Linked DNA regions of Pelagibaculum spongiae. The protein of the gene in region 1 interacts with the protein of each later gene in a pairwise test. Links are inferred from orthologs where the notes say so. Each region holds a gene or a part of one and is shown in the gene's direction. Other genes may lie near its edges.

What was found.
Region 2: the proteins of DC094_RS08710 (region 1) and mobA interact in binary tests that used the Escherichia coli proteins (3 or more experiments, as listed by UniProt). The link is inferred for Pelagibaculum spongiae from one-to-one orthologs.

What each region holds. Positions count from the first base shown.
Region 1 is NZ_QDDL01000002.1:601,735-611,196, forward strand. What follows is about bases 4,220-7,178. They hold DC094_RS08710 (molybdopterin molybdotransferase MoeA), read left to right. Parts: upstream 4,220-5,035; coding sequence 5,036-6,322; downstream 6,323-7,178. Other genes in these bases: DC094_RS08700 (DUF72 domain-containing protein), read left to right, coding at 4,220-4,439; moaB (molybdenum cofactor biosynthesis protein B), read left to right, coding at 4,500-5,054; DC094_RS08715 (hypothetical protein), read right to left, coding at 6,432-7,178. Outside these bases: DC094_RS08685 (MATE family efflux transporter), read right to left, coding at 1-1,168; DC094_RS08690 (hydrogen peroxide-inducible genes activator), read left to right, coding at 1,412-2,329; DC094_RS08695 (TetR/AcrR family transcriptional regulator), read right to left, coding at 2,535-3,164; DC094_RS22090 (hypothetical protein), read right to left, coding at 3,243-3,401; more of DC094_RS08700, read left to right, coding at 3,591-4,219; more of DC094_RS08715, read right to left, coding at 7,179-8,093; DC094_RS08720 (tetratricopeptide repeat protein), read right to left, coding at 8,134-9,441; DC094_RS08725 (LPP20 family lipoprotein), read right to left, coding at 9,438-9,462. UniProt on the Escherichia coli protein: Catalyzes the insertion of molybdate into adenylated molybdopterin with the concomitant release of AMP.
Region 2 is NZ_QDDL01000001.1:143,794-153,177, reverse strand. Bases 907-3,787 are described here. They hold mobA (molybdenum cofactor guanylyltransferase), read left to right. Parts: upstream 907-2,002; coding sequence 2,003-2,572; downstream 2,573-3,787. Other genes in these bases: moaE (molybdopterin synthase catalytic subunit MoaE), read left to right, coding at 3,301-3,747; moaD (molybdopterin converting factor subunit 1), read left to right, coding at 3,053-3,301; moaC (cyclic pyranopterin monophosphate synthase MoaC), read left to right, coding at 2,569-3,060; DC094_RS00670 (hypothetical protein), read right to left, coding at 1,224-1,862; DC094_RS00675 (4'-phosphopantetheinyl transferase family protein), read right to left, coding at 907-963. Outside these bases: more of DC094_RS00675, read right to left, coding at 145-906; DC094_RS00645 (hypothetical protein), read left to right, coding at 3,998-4,456; DC094_RS00640 (Ig-like domain-containing protein), read left to right, coding at 4,617-6,299; DC094_RS00635 (ATP-binding protein), read left to right, coding at 6,392-8,692; DC094_RS00630 (DUF1315 family protein), read left to right, coding at 8,716-8,970; DC094_RS00625 (rhomboid family intramembrane serine protease), read left to right, coding at 8,970-9,384. UniProt on the Escherichia coli protein: Transfers a GMP moiety from GTP to Mo-molybdopterin (Mo-MPT) cofactor (Moco or molybdenum cofactor) to form Mo-molybdopterin guanine dinucleotide (Mo-MGD) cofactor.

The sequences.
Region 1 (9,462 bases):
CCCAGTTTAACCCTGTTGACCAGGTCGCTTTACCCAAATTATTAAATGCCGCATTCGAGACAAACAAAAACGCATTAAACAGAAAACTGATCGCAATATAGCTACAGAAAAATTGCACTAGTTGCGCCGCATTTCCTTGGGCATTGAACAAGCCTGCAATTTGGTCTTGCAGTAGCAATAACAAGATCGAGACAGAGACAATATAAATACCAGAAAATAGATAAGCATCTTTCAAACTCTGGCGAACTCTCGGCATTAAATTAGCACCAAAGTTTTGGCCAATGATTGGGCCAATCGCCCCAGACAGTGCAAACACCACACCAAAAGAAACCGGAATCAACCGTCCAACAATTGCATAACCCGCAACAAAGCCATCGCCATATTCAGCAATTGAACGGGTGACAAATGCCGAGCTAATCGGTGTTGCCAAATTGGTCGCCATTGCTGGTAGCGCCACTTTTAGGATAAAGGGTAAATCTCTTTGGAAATGTGCCGGAATAAATCTACCAATTAAGCCGTGCTTAACCACCACGCCATAAGCCGATACCAGCATCATGGTCAGTCGTGCTAATACTGATGCAATGGCCGCACCTTCTATCCCCATCGAGAAAGCAAAGATAAACACCGGATCTAACATGGCATTCACCGCACCGCCGGCCAATGATGAGTTCATCGACAACTTGGCATCACCAACTGCGCGTAATCCGGCACCAAAACTCATTGCCAGCGCTAAAAGCGGCATGGAAGGAATGATGATTTTCAGATAAGACTCGGCCAGTCGGTGCACTTCACCTTGGGCACCCACCCATGAAAGTAGCTGTGGAATCATCAGCCAAGTCACTAATGCCACCAAGCAGCTAACGATAATTGCCAAGGCAACCGCATTAATCATTAACCGGTTGGCTTTACCTCGATTACGCTCACCCAATGCCCGAGAAACTGTGGCAGTGGTTGCGATGGATAAACCAATACTGATTGAAGTGGTTAAGAATAATATGGTTGAAGCGTAACCAACTGCTGCGGCTAGAAAGTCTTCACCCAACAAACTGAGAAAAAACAGATCCAGCATATCGACCAAAAATAGCGTTGTAAGACCCATCGCTCCGCTCATGCTCATGGCAATAACATGGCGCATGGTCGAACCTTGTACAAAACGAGGTTGGGTCAAAATACGGCTCCGATGACTAAGATAAAAAATGACTTTAAAACTGATAGGTTGTTCATAGTTAAATCCAATCAGATAACGCTTTCCTGATGGTTTTCAGCTAAGATTGATGGTGCAGTTCAGCAGGTTGAAACCTTGGAAACTAGGCATCGAAATATTTGTCTCTGACAATTAGGCCTAGCTAAGTTGAACACTGCCAACCAGAGATGCGGATCATAACAGCCGCCGCCACATCGAGACATATTTATGACCCTGACAGAACTGAAATACATCGTCGCCGTTGCCAGAGAAGCGCATTTTGGTCGCGCAGCAGAAGCCTGCTTTGTCAGCCAGCCCACCTTGAGTGTAGCGGTGAAAAAACTGGAAGAAGAGCTGGGTATTACGCTATTTGAACGTGGTAAAAGCGAAGTCAGAATTACCGATATTGGCGAGCGAATTGTTGAACAAGCCGCCCGAGTATTATCTGAGAGTGAAAACATCAAACAGATCGCTTTTACTGCTAAAGATCCACTGGCAGGCCCATTACGTTTAGGTGCCATCTACACCATTGGGCCATATATTTTACCTAGCCTAATTCCCAATCTGCGTGCCATGGCACCGCAAATGCCGATGATTCTGCAAGAAGATTTTACTGCTAATTTGCGGGTGAAACTGCGCCGTGGTGAGCTGGACGTCATTTTGATTGCTCTGCCATTTGAAGAGCAAGGCGTAGAAGTGATGCCGCTGTACCAAGAGCCCTTTGAGGCACTATTGCCGCAAGATCACAGCCTGTGCAAAAAAGAGTTGGTTAACGCTGAAGATATGAGCAAAGAAAACTTATTACTGCTCGGTGAAGGCCATTGCTTCCGTGATCAGGTATTAGAAGTTTGCCCTAGCCGACAAGTGCTCGATAGCACCCATACCAAAGTTGAAGGCACTTCGCTAGAAACCCTGCGTCATATGGTTGCTTCTGGCATGGGCGTGACAATTTTGCCAAGTTCTGCGTTGGGCGAAGGCCAGTACGATACCAATTTGTTAGTGGCTCGACCTTTCTGCGACCCTAAGCCTAGCCGAGTCGTTGCACTAGCATGGCGAAGTAGTTTTCCACGACCACAAGCCATCGAAGTAGTTCGCAAGGCCATTTTACAATGTGAGCCGATTGCCGACTTAAAAACGGCTAGCTAGCAGTGATGCTTCTTTAAAAGATAAATTCCGTCTCTGGAAATCGTCGCGCCGGCATCCTGGCAGATAATTGCTCCCGGCATTATCTGCATTCCTCACATCCATGTGAGTTCCTCCTTGCGGTATACATTCCATCCCTGGAAATAAAACGCCAAACTGAAATCAGTTTGGCGTTTTTTAATTCAATTTAGCTTCGCGCTTGAGTGCTTTAACTCTTGGGAACAATGCCATGAATTAAAATATCCATCACACCCCGGGCAAAGCCTTGTGAGTCTTTAGCAAAATCTAGCCCAGTCATTGCATTGAGTGCCGACTTACTCTGGAAGAAAAACATATTGCTACTGACCATTAAGGTAGCTAGCAATGCAGGGTCGATATCTTCTCGCAATAATCCAGCTTGCTGGCCAGCCGTCAGTAATTTAATAAAGCGAATAAAGCGAATATCAAACTGAGCAATAACCTTTTCTGCCGGTACGTTAGCAGCCGATAAACCTGCTCGACCAAGCTCTCGGGTCATTAAACGCGTGCTATCAGGATTTTGCTCCAGCGATGCTAAAAACCCGCAGTGCAGTAGGGTAATTCGCTCTTCAAAAGTCGAATTTTCTGGAATAGGCGTGCTATCCATAACGTCTGAAGCACTCTCACAGGCCATTTCTAGCACCGCTAGATAGAGCGCTTCTTTGTTGGAAAAATGGTGAAAAATATTGGCTTTGCTAACACCTGCCTCAGTGGCTAGTCGGTTCATCGAGACACCTGCATAACCTTCACGGGCAAACATTTGGGTCGCGGTTTGAAGAATCGCTCTGGCGCCCAGGCTATCTGGTCTGTTTTGACTCATCGCTTCATATAGAAAAAGATCAATTCAGCCAGATTAGCCCAAGCACACTCAAGCAACAAACACTTGTGACCAATGGTTTTATCTATAGCGTGAATTATGAGACTTCCTCTGGGTAGCTTTAAGGCTGGCATGGGCTCGACTAGTTCGCTTAACACGGGATGCTTTCATCAGCTGTCCATCACCAGATGCTGAGTCAATTGAAATACCAGTGGCGGGGGCGCGATTCCTTCTAGGCATGGGTATAATCCTTTACAGCAGATACAACGAGACAGCCTTTTAATCATTGTTTTAGACAGTTAAAACGCGATTCAAGCTATCCCACTCCCTGTAAAAATTAGTTAAGAACCATAGCGGGCAATGATAGAAATCTCACAAAACAGCGGTTTACTTAATCCATCCGACCAATGCTATTTTTCTGGTTGTCCGATGTGGCAACACAGTCAATGGGATGGCAGCCTGTGCAGCCCCGGCATCCATCAACAAAAAATGTTGTACGAATACAGCCGAGCATTTAATTCAGTCGAAGGCAATACCACCTTTTATGCCACGCCGACTAAAGAACGGGTGAAAGGCTGGGCCGATCTCACCCCTACCGGTTTTCAGTTTTGTTTTAAATTTCCACAGCAGATTACCCACCATCTGATGTTGGCCGGTAGCCAAAGAGAAACCGAGCAGTTTCTCGATGTCATGGGCACGATTGAAGATCGGTTAGGCAGTTTTCTGATTCAGCTACCGCCGGGCTTTTCTCCACAACAGATCGACCTGTTAGCAGGTTACCTTGACCGACTTCCCAAATCTTTTCGCTATGCTGTGGAGGTACGCCATTTGCGCTTTTTTACTAATACTAATGATTCGCATCTTCTTGATCAGACACTGAGCTCTCGGGGTATTGATCGAGTATGCTTCGACAGCCGGGCCTTGTTCAGCATGCCCGCTGAACTAGCAAAAGCAGATCTGTTAATCGCTGATGCCTTTGCTAAAAAGCCCCGGTTACCGGTGAAACCCAGAGCGATTGCCAAACGCCCAATGGTGCGTTTGATCGGCTTACTCACACCGCAACAAAATCTGCCGTGGCTAGAACAATGGGCCGACAAATTCGCCTTGTGGATAACTCAAGGTCGTCAGCCCTATATCTTTTTGCACACCCCAGATAACCGACTGGCACCTCAGATGTGCCGGGAATTTCATAAGCTGCTGCAACAACGATTGCCGCAGTTAGCTGCATTACCTGAATGGCCGGGCGAAGGCTTTCCCAGCCAACAAGGTTTGCTATAGCATTTGCTGTCACTTTATGGCGTATCGACACCATGTCGAACGTTATTACTGGAGAAAAATATGGCCCACGTTAGATTTGACGATCTGGTTCCACTGCACATTGCAGTTTTAACCGTTAGCGATACCCGTACTTTGGAAAACGACACCTCTGGCCAGTATCTGGTCGATCAGCTGCAAGAAGCCGGCCATAAATTGGTGGATCGAGCGATCATACAAGATGACGTTTACCAGCTACGTGCCAAGGTATCTGCCTGGATTGCCGATGAAAATGTTCAGGTTGTATTAATGACCGGTGGCACCGGCTTTACTGCTCGCGACAATACGCCACAGGCAATGCGCCCATTATTCGATAGCGAAATTCAGGGTTTTGGTGAATTATTCCGCCAGCTGTCTTACGACGATATCGGCAGCTCAACTATTCAGTCTCGCTCGGTAGCTGGATTTGCTAACGGCTCGGTGATTTTTTGTATGCCAGGTTCTACTGGTGCCTGCCGCTTGGGCTGGACAAAAATTCTAAAAGAGCAATTAGACAGTCGTCACAAGCCATGTAATTTCGTTCCTCAGCTGAAATTGTTTGATAACCAGGAAGCAATGAAATGTCAGAGCCGCGGTTAGATTCAACCTCAAAATCAGCCAATGAAACTGCTGGCGGCGGTGATTGTGATTGCAGCCGCTTTGAAAAGCCCGGCGGATTAATGCCAGTTGCCAAGGCACTGGAATTATTGCTGTGTGCCGCCAAACCTGTGACCGACACAGAATCTATTCCTTTGTCTCAAGCATTGGATCGGGTATTAGCCAAAACGATTCATTCACCGATCGCTGTTCCACCAGCCGATAACAGTGCAATGGACGGCTATGCTCTGAATACCGAAGACACAGGGTCAGCAGCTGCAACCTTGCCGATTAGTCAGCGTATTCCAGCGGGGCATGCACCTAAGCAATTAAAGCCAGGTACTGCCGCACGTATTTTCACTGGCGCACCTGTACCTCTCGGCGCAAATGCCGTGGTGATGCAAGAGCAGTGTGTTGCTACCGAAGGTCTGGTGACTCTGCCTGCAGACATTCGTCCCGGTCAAAATGTTCGTCCTGCCGGACAGGACATTCAGCCAGGCGCTTTGGCACTAGAAGCCGGGCAACGACTTCGCGGACAAGAATTGGGCTTTTTAGCCTCGCTGGGTGTTTCTCAAGTTGAAGTATTCCGCAAACTGAAAATTGCCGTGATCTCCACGGGTGATGAACTGGTTGAGCCGGGAACCGCTTTAGCCGCCGGAAAAATTTACAATTCCAATCGCTACACCTTAATGGGGTTAATCCAGCGATTAGGCATGGATTATATCGATTGCGGCGTAGTTCCTGACGATCGCCAAGCAACTATTGAAGCTTTCTCTGCTGCTGCAAAAACGGCTGACGTAGTAATTACTTCTGGCGGCGTATCGGTCGGTGAAGAAGATCACGTAAAAGCAGTAGTCGAACAACTCGGCCGATTGGATATGTGGAAACTGTGTATTAAACCGGGCAAGCCATTAAGCTTCGGTGAAATTAACGGCACACCATTCCTTGGCTTACCGGGCAACCCGGCTGCAGTGCTGGTGACTTTCTGCGTATTGGGCACCAGTTATTTACGCAAACTGTCTGGCGAAAATGTTAAACCGCCAGCGGCACGTAAAATGATTGCAGACTTTGAATGGCTAAAAGCCGGCAAGCGCCAAGAATATTTACGCGCACGCATCGGTGAAAAAGGTATTGAGAGTTATCCAAACCAAAGCTCAGGCATGTTGTCATCAGCTTGCTGGGCCGATGGTTTAGCTGTCGTACCGGTCGATAGCACTGTTGCTAAAGGCGATATGGTTGAATTTTATTCTTTTGCAGATTTATTGGGGTAGACATTGGGATAGGTATTGAGATAATTTTTCTTTCAATATCGTCTCAAATAAAGACGCCCTGATTATTCAGGGCGTCTTTGGGTTAAAAAAGTATTTATAACATCAGAGATTAAAAATCATCGTCATCTAATTCAGGCGCTGCAAAAACACTGGTGCTAACCGTTGCTTTTCCCGATGACTGTTGTTTTTTACTTGCCGGCTTAGTTGATTTTTTTACCGTATTAACTTCTACAGATTTCGCAGGCACATTCGAAGAAATTACTAATGGTTGGCTTTCAGCAGCTTTCAAATTTGCTTCATTTTTTGCTTTAACCTGCCGCCGCCCTTCATTCACTCTCGTAGCTATTACTGCATTACTATAATTTCTCGCTTCCGCTTGTAATGCACTTACAGCGCTATCTGAGGAAATTGCGTATAACACTACATATAAATTTTGACCGGAAACTGGGTGCTTAACTTTACGGCTCAATAATTTACTCATACCACTAATTTGTCGATTTTCAATCGATTGACGGGTTTTTTCAGCAAAACTGGAAGCCACAGTTGTAGAGTCTTTACCACCTAATTCGGTGCCTCGAGTTTGCATTGCAATGGTAGCTTGCTTATGTGTTTCTAAATCAGCAAACAACGATACCGCCACTTCTTTACGCGCCATTATATCGGCAATACCTTTAGCCTTACGCTTGGCTGAAGAAGAACCTTCAAGTAATGTGCCGTAGGCACCAATAAACCAACGCACACCGTCTTTATCGCGAAATTGTCGAGAACCAACCATGGTCGATAAATCTTGTGTTTTAGACCATTCATTAATTGTTCTACCTTTTTTAGATTTAGTTTTTACAACTTTACCTAATAAGATATTTTGAGCAGCTTTTTCTAGCTTTTCGCTCCAAACCACTAAAACTGCTAACTGATATTCTTCTTCCTCAGCATCCCATGATTCAGCTTGTGCTAAAATAGTTGCGCCGAGTAGCGGTGCTTTAGCCAGTGCAGATACTTTACTGTTACTCTCCAGCTTAACTTCGCCAGCAATAGCTTGTGCCTGCTGCTGTAACGAATCCAAGTCACCACTTGCTGACTGATAGCGTTCCAACGCTTTATCATAAGATTTTCTATTTTTTTCTTCTATTAAACCTTGGTCAAAAGAATCATCTAGTTTTTTAATAATCGCAGACATAGCAGTCTTTGAGAGCTGCCCCCAAGTCACTCCTTCCAGTTTTTTTGCTTCGGCTTCATCTACTTGGCTTAGCAGTTTCACCATTTTTTCTTGCTGTTTGGCAATTTTATTTTGCAGCTTATTATATTTTGCATTCAACGCTTCATGGACATCTGTACCAGGTGCGGTCATCTGGTCAGTTGCAGACATTTCAGTCCGCATGAATTCAATAACTTTAGCCTTAGCACCCATAGAAGCCATGGTTGAAAATAAGCTTCTCTTTGCAATAAAATCAGTATCGTATGATGGATCTTCTACATCAAAGCTTTCACTATAAACCACAAACATTCGTTTCTTTTTATCATCCCATCCTTCTCGCCAATTCTTGGATGACAAGTATTCATTAAGCTGGTCTTCAGCACTAACGAAATCAGTTGGTTGCTCCTGGGTATATGGTGCTTTTACTGATTCATTAATCGCTGCAGTCGCTGAATCAACAACTGCAACTTGATCGATAGTACCACTATCAGCTGGAACGAAATCTTGTGCAGATACCGCACATGAAAATATTAAAGATAGTGCAAGTATTGTTTTTGATAACTTTATATTAAACATAAAAATAAACCTTTATATGTAAAGAAAAGAGAAGCAAAAATTATTTTTTGATTTGCTGCATCCCCCAATCTGAAATAGTAAATGTATTCTTCAACTTCCTAGCAATAGAAATTATTCTATCTGCCCGATCTGTATCACCGAACCGCTTGATTACTCTGGATAGATTTATCCAATTATCAATATTTTCTGGCTCTAACAACAATGCTTGAGAGAAACCAGCTTGTGCTGCACCGTTCAGCTTATACGCCAGAAAAATAGACCCGAGCTTTCGCCATACATGAGGCTGGTTCGGTTGAATGTTTAAAGAACGAATCATCAAAGATGTTATTCTCTTAGGATCAACACCCTTACTGTACATATCAAAAGCATCAGCATTAAGTTTTTCTATATCTTCAGAAACTCCAACACGATGGTGAAATAATACAAATCCAGAGTTATCGAGAACTGAATTTACTACTGAAAATTGATCGCTCTCACTTAAAACACTATCAAACATACCAAGCGATATATTTTCCGATAAATAATTCTGAAGATCTTCTTCTCGTGGATACACAGAGTTACAGAAAGAAGGTGCTGTAAACCTAATTAACATCGGATATCGATAACTCGCCACATCATCTTGAATTCGCTTACAACGCTCTAAATCTGTTGAAATTTTAAAAGCATCATTTAACCAATTGAAAATAATTGGATAATAAAAATTTTGCTTCGTTTGGCTATCTTGTGCAGAAAATGATATTGCTAATTGGGTCAGATCAAGCGCTGAAAAATAGTCTCTCAATCGTTGATAATCATTTGATTCATTGGCTTTTGAAAATACATAGATAAGTGCCGATTCTTCATCGATAGATAATTTTTCGTTTACAATTTCAGGTTTAATTTTTTCCTTAGAAAAAGCGACTACCACGCGCCTAGTACAACCACCGATATCTCTATCGATGATTCTATAAGCATCAGCCATCATTTTTCCAATTGCTGCATTTTTCAACCGAGCGACACTATATGTAATGTCTTCGGCTAACCTGCCTTTGTACGCACTCTTGATTTTGTTATTAGTAATTTTTTTATCAGTAAAATAGCTTGCAGCATTTTCAATAATTTTTTCGTATGCAACTTTTGATTCTTTCGTTCCCGAAAACTTCTTTTTAACCAAGCACATTTGTTCTGTAACGAAAAAGACAAACTGGTTTTTTTCAACAATAACTGAACCAGAATTCAATTCAATTTCGCTAGAAAGCTTATTAAAATCAGCCAACGCATGAGCTGCAACTGAAGTATTACTCGCCATCAGCAACGAAGGAAAGATTACAGAAAATGCAACAAACAAAACTTTTATAATTTTTTTCATTTTGTCACCATTTCAAAAGTA
Region 2 (9,384 bases), on another replicon or contig:
TGCGGCTTTTGAGGCATGAGGAACCAGATAAAGATTTGGCCAAAGGCGATTGCTGCGCGATAAGCGCGGATCATGCATCAGCAATAAAGTGAGATCAAGCCTTGTCAGATCAAGGCCGGTTTGCCTGCAATAAGCTGAGCGCGTTTAGCGTTTTTTAATTGATCGGGCGGCGAGATCAACCGCAGTGGATTGAAGTTGCAGCTCTGAAGATAAATCTAGTAAATAGATATTTGGAGCCTGTTTAAATGTATGGCCACTGGCTGCGACATGAAACTGACCCTTTGCCGTGGTGTGTTGCTGAAAAAGCCACAAAGGATCGCTGTTGCTATTTTGGTTATCTGAAAAGTGGCCGTCTGAAAAATGGCTGTTTGTGGATTGACTGTCTGGAAAGTTCGGCTGATCGAGATTGAATTCAAGGCTTTTGGGATCTTGTGAAAATCCTTTGCCGATTAATTTTAAACGGGCTTCTTTAGCGACCCATAAATCAAAAAATAATTGCAGTGGATCAGATGATTGCTCGAGTTGTTGGGTTTCTTTGCCAGTAAAGACAGTGCTGGCAATTTCAAACGGATCAAGCTTATTATTGCACCATTCAATATCCAGCCCGCAGTCTCCATTAGGATTGACTAGTAGGCCGATTAATTGTTGGCTGTGGCTTAGATTGAAACCGCATGATGGTTGTTTAAGCTGTTGCTTTAGATAGGGCTTGCCGTTGTCAGTGATTGCTAACTGCCAAGCATCAAACCAATGGTCAAATAACAGCTGAATCAACAAACGACTGATTTTAAATTCCTGTGCAGGTTTGCTGGCAAGTCGCTGTAATTTTTGTTGCTGTTCCGGCGCAAGCAGTTGATCGGAAGATTGCAACAGATATTGGCCAAGTCGACTGTGCTGCTCAAGCAGAAAAATGGTGGGCGTAATGGGAAATGCTATGGGAAATGCTAATGGGTGTTTGATAGTCACTTGCGGCTACTCAAAAAAAAGCGCTTATACCCATCGTACTTGAAAACGCTCGGGCGTTGACTGCTTTCGCTCACCCCAATCACTCATAACCGTAAGCTCATGGGGCTTCGCTCACTTGCCGCCTACTAGCATCTCCAATTACTTTGGGTATAGGCAAAACAAACCATCGCTACTGCTTAGCTTCTGCGATGGTTAATCATATTGATGTGAAAACTATCAAATAATGATGGGGTTTGTTCAAGCGCTATTTTAGCGAGTGGCTAATTTTCTTTTGCTTTGAGCTTTAAAATGCTAGCGCTGGGCTGCTCTGGTTTGCTGAGTGATAGGCACCAATCTCGTAATAATTGGTTTGGAATTACCGGCGCATTGGTCGGGTCATGGTATTGAGTTTGAAAATTCAAATAGGTCTTCCAGAGATAACAAGGCGCGGCTTTATCATTGAGCATGTTCAGTAATTGGTATTCATCATCTTCGCCGTAAGTCTGCCAAACCGTATCTATTAAAGCATTCATTGCACTGAAAGCTTCATTTTCCGGTAGGGTTTGGCCGGTCGGCTCAGATTTATCTTGCAACGGGCTTTGTAGCAGCATGCGATTGAAGCGAAGGTCGGCGGGTAGATCTTTAAGCGTGATATACCAATAAATAGTATTGATGAGTGGTAATTCTTTGGCAGCATAAACTGGTTCACGGATGAGCGGTATGTCATGAACTGCCATATGCCAACCATGCGTCAGAATCATCAATAAATTCAGTTTAATTGCATTGATTGCGATACCTTCTTTCTCACTGCGTTCAATCAGGGCGTTGGCTAAGGCTGAGGTCGCGACCATTCCGTAATGAGGTAAAAGGTGTTGCGGTTCGGCTCGATATTTATCGAGGTTGGTTGTGTGCCAGTCCATTGGATACCAGAATTGTTTGACTTGGTTATAAGCGTAATACCTCTGGGCGGAAAGTTAGAAAAATCGAGGTAGGAAATTCCTAAACTGAGATCTGCTGGGTATCCTTTGGCGAAAGCCAAGATGTTTGTTAGGAGAGCGGAATGTTGGCAGGCATACTTCTGGCCGGTGGTCGATCCAGCCGGATGGGACAAAATAAAGCATTACTGCAATATCAAAATCAGCCGTTGCATCAGCATATGGTCGGACTTTTGACGCAGGCAGGTGCAGGGAAGGTGGTGGTTAGTGGCTTGCCTGAACATCAGGGGTATGTGCCAGATCGTGTTGAGGCGCAAGGGCCTATTGGTGGTATAGATGCCTGTATCCAGCAACTTGATACAGCAGAATATGTGCTGGTTTTGCCAGTGGATATGCCGTTGCTACCAGTCGCATGTTTAACCCAATTAGTTGATCAGTTAAAAGCAAATGCCAGTGGTGTTTGCTTTGAAAAATACTGGCTACCTTGTGGCCTGCGAAATGATGCGGATTTAAAACAGCTGCTTACAAAATTAATGGCTTCGCAAGACGGCCGTGACCGTTCAATGCGAGCGCTTTTGAAAGGTCGCGAGTTAACTCAACTGGATTTAACTGCAGATCATCGGCGATTTATCAATGCCAATACCCCAGGCGAGTGGCAAACTTGTTTGGAGTTTGATCAAGGAAAAGAAGCATGACTCGATTGACCCACTTAGATGAACATGGCAAAGCCCATATGGTTGATGTGGCAGATAAGCCGTCAACTACTCGAACCGCCTGTGCCCAAGCGCAAGTCACCATGAGTGAGCAAGCTTTTCAATTATTAAATGAAGGCACTCACAAAAAAGGTGATGTGCTGGCTGTTGCCCGAATTGCTGGCATTCAAGCAGCTAAGCAAACTTCAAACTTAATCCCTTTGTGTCACCCGTTGATGTTGACCAAAGTTCAGGTTGATTTCGAGCTTTGCCCGCCGAATCAGGTAAAAATTGCCACCCTGGCCAAATTGAATGGCCAGACCGGCGTTGAAATGGAAGCTTTGACCGCAGCGAGCGTTGCTGCATTGACGATTTACGATATGTGTAAAGCAGTTGATAAAGGCATGGTTATTGATGGCGTTCGTTTGTTATCAAAATCAGGCGGTAAAAGTGGTGACTATCAAGCAGGCTCAGGTGGCGTAAATGATTAAAGTACTTTTTTTCGCTCGATATCGTGAAGCTTTAGGATGTGAAAGCGTTGAAATGCCAGCGGTTGATGATTTGACGGTTGCCTTGCTTAAGACGCAACTTTCCGAGCAAGGTGAAAAATGGTCGCAAGTTTTATCCGAGTCTCGAGGTTTGGTTGCAGTTAACCAGCAAATGGTTAAAGACAGTCACCTCATAAAATCGGGTGACGAAGTTGCATTTTTCCCTCCGGTCACCGGAGGTTAATGATGATTTCAGTGCAGCTGGAAGATTTTAATTTGGGTGATGAGTATCAGCAGTTATCTGATGACTCTGAAACAGGTGCAATTGCCACTTTCGTTGGAAGAGTGCGTGGTAGTGAATCCGGTTCTGGAATTGATGCGCTTTACCTTGAGCATTATCCAGCGATGACACAAAAATCTCTGGAGCAAATTGTTGAGTTAGCAAAGCAGAGATGGAATTTATTACAAGTGCGGTTAATTCATCGCTTTGGAAAACTGGAAGCAGGCGCACAAATTGTATTTGTTGGTGTCAGTTCTTCCCATCGCTCTGATGCATTTGCCGCTTGTGAGTTCATCATGGATTATTTGAAGACCTCAGCACCGTTTTGGAAAAAATCAATTTCTGATGCCGGAGAAACTTGGGTTGATGCCAAGGAATCGGATCAGGACCGCGCTTCTCGTTGGGACTGATTTTTCAGTTCCGGCGTTTCACCTCTAGTTTTTACCTAATTGGTTGTCAGCTATTTTTCGGCCTTGCAGCTTGCTTTTTGCTGATTTTTGACTATTCCAGTGTAAGGGTTTTGTTGGCTGGGCTGCTGGTTTGATTTCAAAAACCACGTTCAGGCAATTTCCGCTAGTTGTTTTCTAGTAGTTCTTCTTCGATAGAACCTAGTAGCCAAATCCGTAACTAATAAAATAGAAGTCCATAGGGGATAGTCCAGTGAACTGGCTTTTTGCTTTTTTTGATAAACATCCCGATCTACCTCAATTGCTGGATCAGCAACCCATTTACGCCGATGAAGATCTTAAAGTTTCATATTCTGGCGCAGTAATGATTCGAGACGATGAAAGCATTTGGCTTGAATTAGGCCGCCGTTTGAAAACCCGAGCAAAAAAAATCACCAGCTATGAAGTGCAATTTCAGCGCGCTTTGTTACTTAAAGCACTTAGTTGGAGGGTTGGCCCAGATAGCTATACCAGATTGAAGTCTTCTTTTGATAAATTATCAGAGGCGCGCTTACATATTACTAGTGTGGTAAAGGGCGCGGCAGAAAACGAAACAATCCCGCTGCTTGAGTTAATTGAAATGCCAATGAAAGGTGAGTGGTTGGTTCAAATTAACCAACAAGCTTGGGAAATTTTGGCGCGAAATACAGATGAAATAGCAAAAGCCAGCTAATTTGTTGTTGACGACCACGTTTTTGCATTTTGTTTTTAATGTATTTGCCAATTGGGATTGTTATTCGCGGCGGCATTCTTTACATTTCGTAAGTATAAGTGGACGAATTTAAGGCGTTGGCGCAGAGCCAACGTTTCGGCTTGTTAAGGAGAATTCAATAATGAAAAAAGGCTCTTTTCTGAAAAGGAGTGCAGTTGTTGCCTTTAGTGTTCTGCTAATGGCGGGCTGTGGGGGTTCTGGGGTAACTGATACGACTTCTGGTGGTGGAACAGATGGTGGAACGGATGGTGGAACGGTTACGCCGCCGACAACACAACCATTTGCTACTACCTGTGTTGGTACGGGATCTTCTGCGACACTTGGCTTTGTCAATTTTGACGGCGCATCTTCTTTGGAGTTAGCACAAAAAGGTAGCCAAAGTGATAATCGACCTCAAAGTTCTACTGTTGTTTTTAGTGCGTGCAGTGAGGATGGAACACCTGTTGCTGGTTTGACTGTTTCTTTCAGTCTTAGTACTTCATCAGGTGGAATTGCTATTAGCCAAGCATCGGCAACAACAGATGCTAACGGACAAGCCAGCACCACTATAACCAGTGGAACAACAGCAACTGCGTTTATTCTTGCGGCATCAGTACAGCAATCATCAATAACTGAAACTAAGAACCAAGTATTTACCATTGGTGGATCAGTGCCGGATGCTAATTCCTTTTCGTTGTCACAGGCTGCGACTAACGTCGATGGCTATGAATTCGATGGCGCAACTGCAGGGATTAATATTCGATTGGCTGACCATGTAAATAATCCAGTTCAAGATGGCACGCCAGTTAGTTTCATTACCAATGGTGGTGCAATCCAGTCAAGTTGTCCAACGGCCCTTGCTGGAGGAACTGCATCTTGTTCTGTTACTTGGGAAAGTCAAGATCCGCAGCCTTGTTATTACGAGCAAGTGACCTTGAGTGCTGCTCAAACCGGTCTCACAGGCATTGATATTAATGAAGCTGTTGCTGTTTGTGGCCGAGCTGCCGTTTTAGCGTGGACTGAAGGCGAAGAATCGTTTAATGATCCAAACCAAAATGGTGTCTATGATGCTGGTGAAACAGTTATTGGCGTTAATAATCAGCCAGGTGGTGATTTAGCTGAACCTTATCTGGATGTGAATTTTAACGGTCAATATGATATTGCTGAGGCATTTGTTGATGCAAATGGCAATAGTGCTTTCGATCCAAGTGAAACTTACACTGATTCAAATAATAATGGTGTTTATGATTCAGCTGAGCCGATTGTAGATCGTGATGGTGATGGCACTAGAACGGCCGGGGATGCGAAATACACAGGTTTGCGTTGCGAAGAGACAAATGCATCTTGTACTAGAGGAACATTATTCCTTTATGATCAAAGAACCGTTGTTATGTCGGGTAGAACGATAAATGCACGAATTTTGCCAGCAAGTGCTAGACCTATAATCCAGGCAGCAGTTGCTAGAAGTTCATATGCTCAAACTATTGCTATCTTGGATAAGTTGGTGGCTGAAGCAACTCCTTATACATATGGGGATGAACTTACACTGTTGGTTCAAGATCAAAATGGCAACCCTTTAGCTGCTGGTACGACAATAGCTATTGCTGCTGAAGATGTTGACATGATACCCGCTGCACCAAGTGCAACTCTGGGGCAGACGGCTACTCTAGAAAATGGACAGTCTTGGTTGAACTTCACTTTGGTTCAGCCAGATGGCGGTAGTGGAACGCCTCCAGAAGAAGGCACTCTGACGGTGACTATTACTGTTTCACGAGCTGATAGTGGTGTCTCTACGCTGGCGATTACATATGTAGTTGAAGATTAATTGTATTGAAGAAGAAGCCCCGCATCGCGGGGCTTTCTTTTGCCCTCACATTTGCTTACCCTTCCTTGATGCTGTTTTCATAACAAGACCAAATGCTTCCTCCTGATTATCGCAACAGTATTGCCTTTAAACTGGCTCTTAATATTTTGGCTTTCAGTGCGCTGATCACTGTGCTGGCGACTGGGCTACAGTTGTATCTGGGTTATGAAAAAGACCGGGCAACTATTGAGCGCAGGTTAAATGAAGTTCAATTTAGTCATCTCGGTGCGATATCTTCTGCTTTATGGAATGTTGATGAGCAGCAGCTCAATTTGCAACTGGAAGGCATTCTAAAAATTCCTGAAATTCAATATGTCGAGCTGGCAACACCCTATGAGGTAATCTCTCGGGGCGTGCCTGCTGAGGCAGATCACCTCGCGTTACAGCGCACTTTCTTTGTCATGGATGTACAAGGCGGCACCGAATACCCATTGGGTGTTTTGCATTTAACCGCCAACATCGAAGCAGCCTGGACGCGTCTTAAAGATCAGATGCTGACCACGTTTGTTGCAGAAGCATTAAAAATATTCTTGTTTGCCGCATTTTTGATTGTCATGTTTCAGCTGATGGTGACCCGGCATTTAAATGATATGGCAGCTTATGCTCGGCGGTTAGACATTCATCATTTAGATCGTGAGTTAACCATTCGCGGCGGTCGGCGCAAAAAAACCGGGTTAGATGATTTAGATCAGGTAGTCGCGGCGATTAATACCATGCGGGTCAATCTGGGTGCTGAGTTGGAGCGACGGCTGGAAGCACAAAGTCGTTTATCAGAGCAGCGGGATTTGTTAAATAACATTATCTCCAATCTACCCAGTGCGATTTATTGGAAAGATCGAGCCAGTCACTATTTAGGCGGCAATGAAAATTTTGCCCGCTTGGCAGGTGTTAGTAGTTCTCGGGAAATTGTCGGTTTAACTGATGACGAGTTGAATCTGGCGCTGCCGGTGTCAAAGCACCAAGACCAAAAAATTATTGAAACCGGTCGGCCACGAATTAACCGTGAAGAAAGTTTCGTTAATGCCGAAGGGCGAATGGCGACCTATCTAATTTCTGAAGTGCCGATTCACGATAAAGCAGGCCAGGTAATCGGTATCTTGGGCATTCATACGGATATTAGTGAGCGCAAAGAAACTGAAGAACGCATTCGCGATCTTAATCATAATCTGCAAGTTCAGCTTCGCGCTGCCGAACGCGCTGAACGTGAACTAATTCAGATTAAAAACTTCCTGAAAAATATCATTGATGCCATTCCTGCTGTGTTAGCGGGTGTTGATACCTATGGCCGGGTGACGCATTGGAATCGTGCTGCAGAAGTGTTGTCTTTCCGGCGAGAAGACCAAGCGCTTGGCCAACCATTACATGAATTGCTTGAGCCTTTAAGCGGTGAGATCGGCAATATCATTTCCTGTATTCGCCAAAAAACACCGTTGTTGCGGCCAAAACTGCAACATATTGATGGTGATACGGTTCGTTATTATAACTTTGCGGTTTATCCGTTAGACGGTCAGGGATTTGAAGGTGCGGTAGTTCACCTAGAAGAAGTGACCGACCAGGTTCGCCTGAAAGAAATCATGGTGCAAACCGAGAAAATGATGTCAGTTGGCGGTTTGGCTGCAGGCATGGCGCATGAAATCAACAATCCGCTGGGTAGCATTTTGCAAAGCACGCAAAATGTTGAGCGCCGATTAAGCAGTATATTGCCGAGAAACCGTCAGGTAGCCAAAGAGCTTGGGCTAGATTTGCTCAAGGTTGAGGAATATCTCAAGCGCCGCGATATTTTGAAGTTTCTTGCTGGTGTCAGAGAGTCTGGCGAGCGAGCATCGACCATTGTTCGAAATATGCTGGGCTTTAGTCGTCGCAGTGAAGGCAATCATACCGAAACCGATATTCATCGATTGCTTGATCGGTCAGTTGAATTGGCGGCTAATGACTATGATTTGAAAAAACATTTTGATTTTAGAAGCATTGAAATTCAACGAGAATACGATGTAGATATTACTACCTTGCCGTGTGACCCAGGTCAGATAGAGCAAGTCGTTTTAAACCTGCTGAAAAATGCCGCACAAGCAATGGATGGAAGAGTCGATCATCCGAAAATAACCATGCGAAGCACCAAACTAGAGGGTAAGGCACGACTTGAAATCGCGGATAACGGGCCGGGAATTACTGAAAAAATTCGCAGTCGAATTTTCGAACCCTTCTTTACGACTAAAGCAGTCGGTATTGGAACCGGGCTTGGTTTGTCGGTTTCTTATTTCATTATCACGGATATTCATAGCGGTACTATTCGTGTCGATTCTCAGCCGGGGCAGGGCAGTTGTTTTATCATTGAGCTGCCCTTATCTAAGTAGTTCGTTTATTTGTGAGACGTTGTATGTCGCTGCAAGCCATGGTTCAAAAAATGAGCCGAGAAACCTATCTTAATATCAAGCAATCGGTTGAAACCAGTCGTTGGGCCGATGGTAATTATTTATCAGCAGAGCAAAAACAGCATTGTATGGATTTGATGCTGGCTTGGGAGCAATTACACGGTGAGTCGCTTACTCGTACCAAATCAGAGCTAGGCTGCAAAAGCGTGATGCCTAAAGCTGAAGTAGTGCCGCAAGTCATCAAATTGAGTGACGAATAATGAGCAATCGTCAGCCAATAATGACGATTGCTTTTATTGCTGCGTCGTTATTGTTGAGTCTGCCATTTCTGGCGCTCAACCAAAATTGGCCGTTTCAATTCTTTGCCATCTCGGCTTACCAGAACAGCCTTTCTGCATTTGATCAGCCGTGGCGTTTTGTTACCCCGATATTTTTACATTTCTCAGCACTGCATCTGATTTTCAATATGTACTGGCTGTGGGAATTTGGCCGTCAAATTGAAAGAATTCAAGGCCGATATGTATTACTGGGATTGGTTGTAGTAACTGGGGTTATTTCAAACCTGGTTCAGTATTATATGACAGGGCCTTTCTTTGGCGGTTTTTCTGGCGTGCTGTATGGATTGCTGGCTTGGTTGTGGCTCTGGCAAAAGCGCGAACCTTGGTCTGGCTATT